2 regions of the Paenibacillus sp. TSA_86.1 genome follow, and region 2 is predicted to be linked to the other one. Evidence: a T-box and tRNA genes for the amino acid it is inferred to sense, from the RefSeq annotation. Region 2 holds a T-box; the other holds one or more tRNA genes.
What was found. A T-box is a leader RNA that pairs with one kind of tRNA and senses whether it is charged. The one in region 2 lies ahead of ACUTVW_RS21425 (valine--tRNA ligase), so its partner is inferred to be a tRNA-Val.

Region 1: it has a tRNA-Val gene. The T-box ahead of ACUTVW_RS21425 (valine--tRNA ligase) is inferred to sense a tRNA for this amino acid. The anticodon was not compared.

The regions. Positions count from the first base shown of each region.
Region 1 is NZ_JBQZGE010000008.1:135,983-139,404, reverse strand. It holds gene ACUTVW_RS17035 (M1 family metallopeptidase) at 1-1,248, opposite strand, end outside; tRNA gene ACUTVW_RS17030 (tRNA-Val) at 1,465-1,537, opposite strand; gene ACUTVW_RS17025 (hypothetical protein) at 1,679-1,978, shown strand; gene ACUTVW_RS17020 (GNAT family N-acetyltransferase) at 2,338-2,781, shown strand; gene ACUTVW_RS17015 (DUF3892 domain-containing protein) at 2,915-3,151, shown strand; gene ACUTVW_RS17010 (hypothetical protein) at 3,249-3,422, opposite strand, start outside.
Region 2 is NZ_JBQZGE010000014.1:26,792-30,213, forward strand. It holds gene ACUTVW_RS21425 (valine--tRNA ligase) at 1-1,312, opposite strand, end outside; T-box leader at 1,372-1,652, opposite strand; gene ACUTVW_RS21430 (LysM peptidoglycan-binding domain-containing protein) at 1,817-3,376, opposite strand.

The DNA of each region.
Region 1 (3,422 bases), on a different contig from region 2:
CACCGTGGAGAAATCGGCAAAACCTTCATCCAAAAATGACTCCGTTTCTGAGTTATTCCCAATTAAAGCATGGAACCACTGATGTGCAATCTCATGTATAAACGTGGTATCATCTTCAGGTGATAACCCCGCGGCACGCTCCGGCATCTGTATTAATCTTGAATATTCCACGCCAAAGCCATCCACATGAGTCTCGATGACACGAAATTCGGGATACGGATATTCACCATATTTTTCACTGTAGAACGCTATGACTTTAAATGCATAATCAATGTATTTGTGCACCGCAGCTTTTTTGGCAGGATCATCACCCGAATAAAAATATTCCACGGTAAGACCATTACGCATCTCACGTTCTACCTTTAGATTAGGACCGGCAAAAAACACAAACTCTCTCGTATTCCCGGCGTACGACGTAACCACTTTTCTGCCATCTTCAGTACTTTTTTTGGAGGATAAATCACCCGGCATAACTACTTCGTATGACTCAGGTACATTAAGCTCCACTTTAAAGTCGGATGAGGTGTAGAAATCACTCTCGAATGAAGTGCTATACGGCGTCTTGTTCCATTGATGTGTAATCTCGTCATACACAGACATCACCGGAAACCATTGTGCTCCGTTGATCTGATCCTTGTAATACGATATTCGTTGCATGCCATAAGGAATGTCGATCCGATAATCCACTTGGAAGGTAACAGATTGCCCCGGTTGCAAAGGTGTCTTCAATTGTACGCTTAATGCCTGATTTTTGTTATCGAAAAGAAGCTTCTCTTCTTGCTGTTTCACTTCCAGAATATCAATGCCTCCCAAGAAATCTGACGCTTTCTTCTCTGGGTGTTCTTTGGCTATTTGCTCATTCTGGCCTGTATACATAATCGTTTGTGTTGCTTTGGATCGATTAGCATCGGCATAGGTATGCATAACTAACTCTTTGAGCGGATCTTTGCTCGTATTCCGGTAGGTCACTGTCTGACTTCCCTGTAGGGTCATGTCTTTTTCATCCAGACGCGCTTTGATCTGATATTGGATCGGGGATTGCTCCTGAGACATCGCTTGTGGTATGCGAGAGGTTTGTTGCATATTGGAAGCTACTTGTGCCGTCTCCCAATCAGCAGCCAGGATGGATGAATTCCATTGGGCAGCATGAGTGGTATGAATTAACGGGGACGCCGCAAGTGTCACCACGAGCGTACTCAACATAACCTTTTTGATAATATTAGTGGGTTTGATTTTAAGAGTGTGCATGTTCTCTCTCCTTTTGCTGTATGTTGTTCACATATAACAATAAGAGATCAACCTTACGTTAAATTTAGGTTTCATTTAAATTTTGTTTAAGAATAGACAGCACAACGTATCTCCTCATCTGGTTTCTCCCCCAGCACGTCCCCCAAAACTCATTTAAATCGACCATCTAGTGTAGAAAAAAGAAAAGAAGCCTTGCTACGCAAGGCTTCTCGTGTATGATCTGTAGTGGGCTCGAACCACTGACCCCTACCCTGTCAAGATAGTGCTCTCCCAGCTGAGCTAACAGATCATGTATATTAGGTTTCGTTCAATCAAGTAACAGTATCATACCAAGTAAACGTGTTCATTGTCAATCCATAATTCTGGTTTTAAATCATTCGGATTGGAGCACAATAATGGAAAGATTACCATATCCGCATGAGGAGAATGCATGATGATTATCAAAAAAATGGCCAGAAAATTGGTCGATATACATCTTCATAATAAACCCGAAAATAGACATTGCAATGCCAAGCATACTATTTATACAGCTTATTCGGCTGTATTTTTGCTTCTGGTCTGTGCTTTAACTGGCTGCGGGCTGGAGCGAGACGAGCATACTGTACAATTTCAGCAAATGCAGCAACCTAATCAACAGAATGAATCGCTACCTGTATGGCTCGATGTTTATTCTAAATCAGTCATTCAGGAGGTATACTCCCCTCAGGGTAACAGCGAAATTTTGCATTAATCAAAATAATAGAGCTGAACCATGTATAAGAAACAGATCTGCATGTGTATCTCTTACGAGGCTTTAAAACACTAGTTCATTTACGAATTGACTATATCGTGACCATATCCCTTTTTAGAAGGTGCTCCGTTACTCTTCTTCATCCCATTTGCGAGAATATGCCTTCTTGGTCACGTAGTATAACAAAGCGATCATGCCTGCCGACAAGACTAATGTAATCGTCATAACAGCCGCCATTCCCATGACTATTCCTCCTCCACAGTCCCAATATGTACCAAACTTAACTATACAGGAAAAGCATTTTTTTGTATAATGCAGTCTGAACTTGCCGCACATGGAGCAGAAAGAAGGAATCGAATTTGGCAGCTGAGATTAGTTATGTCACGACAGAAGAAGAATTAAAGCAAGCGCTTGAGATTCGCCGTCAGGTTTTTGTCATTGAGCAGCAAGTGCCTGAAAAGCTTGAGATTGATCAATATGATATCATCAGTCCAGATGTGCATCACGTGTTACTTCATACCGATGGACAGGCTGTTGCCACAGGCCGTCTGATCTATTACAGCAAAGATACGGCCAAAATGCAGCGAATCGCTGTACTGGAATCTTATCGTTCATTTGGTTATGGACGTGTGCTCCTGTTAGCGATGGAGGAACTCGCTCGTGAGCTTGGATTAACCTACTCCCTGCTGGATGCCCAGTGTCAGGCTCAGAAATTTTACGATAAACTTGGCTATGAAGTCATTTCGGAAGAACCTTTTTATGATGCCGATATTCTGCACGTTCGTATGAGAAAAAGTCTGTAATCTCGTAGCATAGCTCTACATCGGTTCAACTGGTTCCTGATAAACATGCAACTCGTGCATACTTCTCGCCAATTTGGACAGGCTAACGGGGTAAACCCATTCCCATTTGGTCATAGAAGGAGAGTGTGACATGATGGATCAGACAACACGCGAGACATTCACAGCGGTGCAGAAAAATGGTGACGGTGACCTTACCGCCTTCCAGACATCTTCAGGCCGTATTTTGGATTACCAACAGGCTCTGAACGAAGTGCAGGCGGGCCAAATCGCTGGTGTTAATGTATTCAAAGGCAAGGATGGAGAAATGTATATTCGTGGCGATGCCGACGGTGACCCGACCAACAACCTTGACCAGCTTCCGAATTTCTAAAAAGACTTGCTAAATACAACGCCAATCCACCAGGGTTGGCGTTTTTGCTTACCTTTTGCCGGAGTTTGCCACGCTTCATCTTGCTCTAATAACGTATTTAATAATCAGTAAAATATTTTACTGCGGTACCCGTAGGCTGGGGTTTTCGTATAGGACTGGGTTGCTGCTCCCATGCCTGCAAAATCTGTATGCTCTCCATCGTGGATGAGTCATGCCAGGCAATGTGCCCTCTCTGCTCCAGTTCCAGCAGTGACTCCCGAATGTGCGCTGG
Region 2 (3,422 bases):
CTTCAGCAGTGACAATAATCTCACCTGTCTCTTCATCATACCAGGCAGGAATACGATGTCCCCACCAAAGCTGACGCGAAATACACCAGTCACGAACATTTTCGATCCAGTTCAAATACGTTTTTTCAAAACGTTCGGGTACAAAGTTTACACCGTCTCCACTTTTTTGTTTCTGAATCGCTCTCTCTGCGAGAGGTTTCATCTCAACAAACCATTGTGTGGACAGATAGGGCTCAACTACCGCTCCTGTACGCTCACTATGCCCAACTTGATGCATATGGTCTTCAATGTTAATTAAAACACCCAGTTCTTTCAGATCAGCCACAATTTGTTTGCGGCAATCACTGCGATCCAGTCCCTGATATTTGCCGGCTTCAGCATTCATCGTTCCAGTCTCATCCATCACTGTAATCTGTGGGAGATCATGACGAAGACCTACTTCAAAGTCATTCGGATCATGTGCTGGAGTAATCTTCACCGCGCCACTGCCAAACTCTTTGTCTACGTAATCATCTGCGATGACCGGAATTTCACGTCCAATGATTGGCAGTACAAGGGTTTTGCCGATCATGTCAGCATAACGCTCATCCTTAGGATGAACGGCAACAGCGGTATCACCAAGCATGGTTTCCGGACGTGTCGTTGCTACGGTAATGTGACCACTGCCGTCTTTGAGCGGATAACGCAGGTGGTAGAGATGTCCCTGAACTTCTTTATATTCAACCTCAATGTCTGAGAGCGCCGTACGATTTACCGGATCCCAGTTGATAATGCGTTTACCTCTGTAAATGAGACCTTTTTCATACAGTTGTACAAACACTTTACGGACCGCTTTGGACAGACCTTCATCCAGTGTAAAACGTTCACGCGAATAATCCAGCGATAACCCCATTTTACCCCATTGCTGACGAATGGTCGTAGCATACTGATCTTTCCAGTCCCATACTTTCTCCAGAAACTTCTCACGTCCCAGATCGTACCGCGTCAATCCCTCTTCACGCAGCTTCTGTTCTACCTTCGTTTGGGTCGCAATCCCTGCATGGTCAGAGCCTGGCAACCACAGCGCATCGTATCCCTGCATCCGTTTCGTACGAATAAGGATATCCTGCAGTGTGAAGTCCAGCGCATGCCCGATATGAAGCATCCCTGTTACGTTTGGCGGTGGAATTACAATAGTGTACGGCTCAGCATCCTTGCGCATACCTGCTTGGAAATATCCGCGCTCCGTCCAGGTGGAGTACCATTTGTCCTCTGCAGCCTTCGGATCGTAAGTAGTCGGCATTTCTGTTGTTGCTTTTTTTTGTTCAGACATGTGTCATTCCTCCGTTACTTCATCATCATCGCTAAAAAAACCAAAAAACCTTTCATCCATCAAAGGACGAAAGGTTAGCTTTCGCGGTACCACCTTTGTTTCACGCTGACAGCAGGATAACCATATATCCTCCGGATCTTGCGTGACACTTCAAGCAGATAACGGCTGCGACCGGCCCATCCTACCTCTGAAGTTAATGAATGTAAAACATCCACCTCCAGTGCTCAAACAGGCAACTCCCGGGCGACTTCGATCAGTTGGTTCCTGCGGAATCTCACAGCGTATCAATTCCACTCTCTGAAAGGTCATACTGTCTACTACTCCCGATCCACGTCATTATTCAAAAAAACCTAAACACATCATACCTTGCTCGTGCGTGATAGTCAACCTGGCAGTAGCGGAACCAGGCTATCGGACAACTGTAATGTTAAAAAACAAGTAAAACCCGTAATCCTGGCAAAGGATTACGGGTAGTTTAAACTAGGATTACCTTAGTAAGTTTGACTAAGGAATATATAGAATTTGTCCTTCTTCAACAACCTGTTCGGTCAATCGATTATATAACTGAAGTTCTCTGGTGCTCAGCTGGTACCTGTCTGCAATAGCATCAAGTGTTTCTTCACGTTGAACAATGCACAGTTTGACTTTGCGGAAAGGCGTCTGATCTACAATCGTACCCAGAAACAGGTTTTTCCATTCCACATCTTCTCCATGGCTATCCTCTTCTGTAACAATCCCAGCGGGAATGTCCTCGCTGCGTTCGCCCTCAACTTCACGGACGGCACGGCCGGATGATAAGAGAGAAGAAATGCCCACGCCCTCTTCTTCTCTTCGTGATGATTCTTTCTTACTGCCAAAAGCAACCTTAAGCTCCGGCTTGTCTTCCGCCTCGGCTAACGCTTCAGGAATAGCCCCCTCACTCGGAAGAAAGATACCTTCCTCCGCAGTTTCCAGCGAAGAACGCCCCTCTTCTGACTGAGCCGATTCAGATGTTGCAAATACCTCTTGCCAATTCTCAGTCTGCGTCTGGGTGGAAGCATTAGAAAGCAGCTGTTCTCCTTGCGGGCCACCTGACCGCGATTCTTCAAAGTGCCATACCTCAGGCGCATTTTCCTCAAGTGGCTTCCATGCTGCTTCAGAACGCTCCTGCACCGAAGCGTCTGAACTCCATGATCCCGGATTCTTGGATACGCTATCTACTGAAGGTTCAGGCCATGCCGAGGCTTCATCCTCTATCGGAAGCAGTGGCTCGGATTCAGGATACGAAGCCAACCTGTCAGCCGTCTCAGCCATGAATGACGAGATTGGTGAAGGTGCTTCATCTATTCCATTCGATGCTTGTGATGTTAAAAACTCCTCACCTGAACCTGAATCAGGCAATCTGTTTTCATCAGCTTCATCCGTTGAGATAACATCAGATGCTAACGGCTCGGCTGATGCCTGGTTCCAGTAAGTTTGCGAGAGCTCTTCAACCCCCGATTCTTGCTCACCCCTTGGAGATAAATCAGCTAATTCTGGAGAACCATACGCAGCAAGCTCGGCTGCATTTGCCAGTTCGTTCTCTTCATTGCGCAGCCCGGCTTGTTCCGACAGCTCGAACGGCTCGGTCTGATGCAATTCACTCTCCCTGTTATCCGACTGAGCTTCAGGCGAATGAACAACCGTGAATTCATCTGCCGACCATACCTGCGGTTCTTCTGCCGGGAAACCTTCAATGCCTCGCAGAGATAATACACCTGTGATATTCAGACTCCGGCTGGATAACAGATCTACATCGAAATTTTCAATTTCAATCGAAATATCATCAATGGATCTCACCCGGTTCAATGGCACGGTAATTTCGACAGGAATAAAATGTTTTAACTCCTCCGAATCTTCGCTTTCTCCCCGGTACGTTCCTGTAAGCAGCAGATGCCCCCTCAAGGTAGCATGGTCGTCCTGTCCAATCACCTGAATGCGCGGATATAGTTCGATTTCCTCCAGTTCCTCTATGGCCGGCACTCCCTCAGACAAATGAACGCGCTCGTAAATATCGAACCGCAAACCATAAGGTTGATTCAACAAAGGTGGCGTCCTCCTTTCGGCATATGTTCACCATGATCCTTCTCAT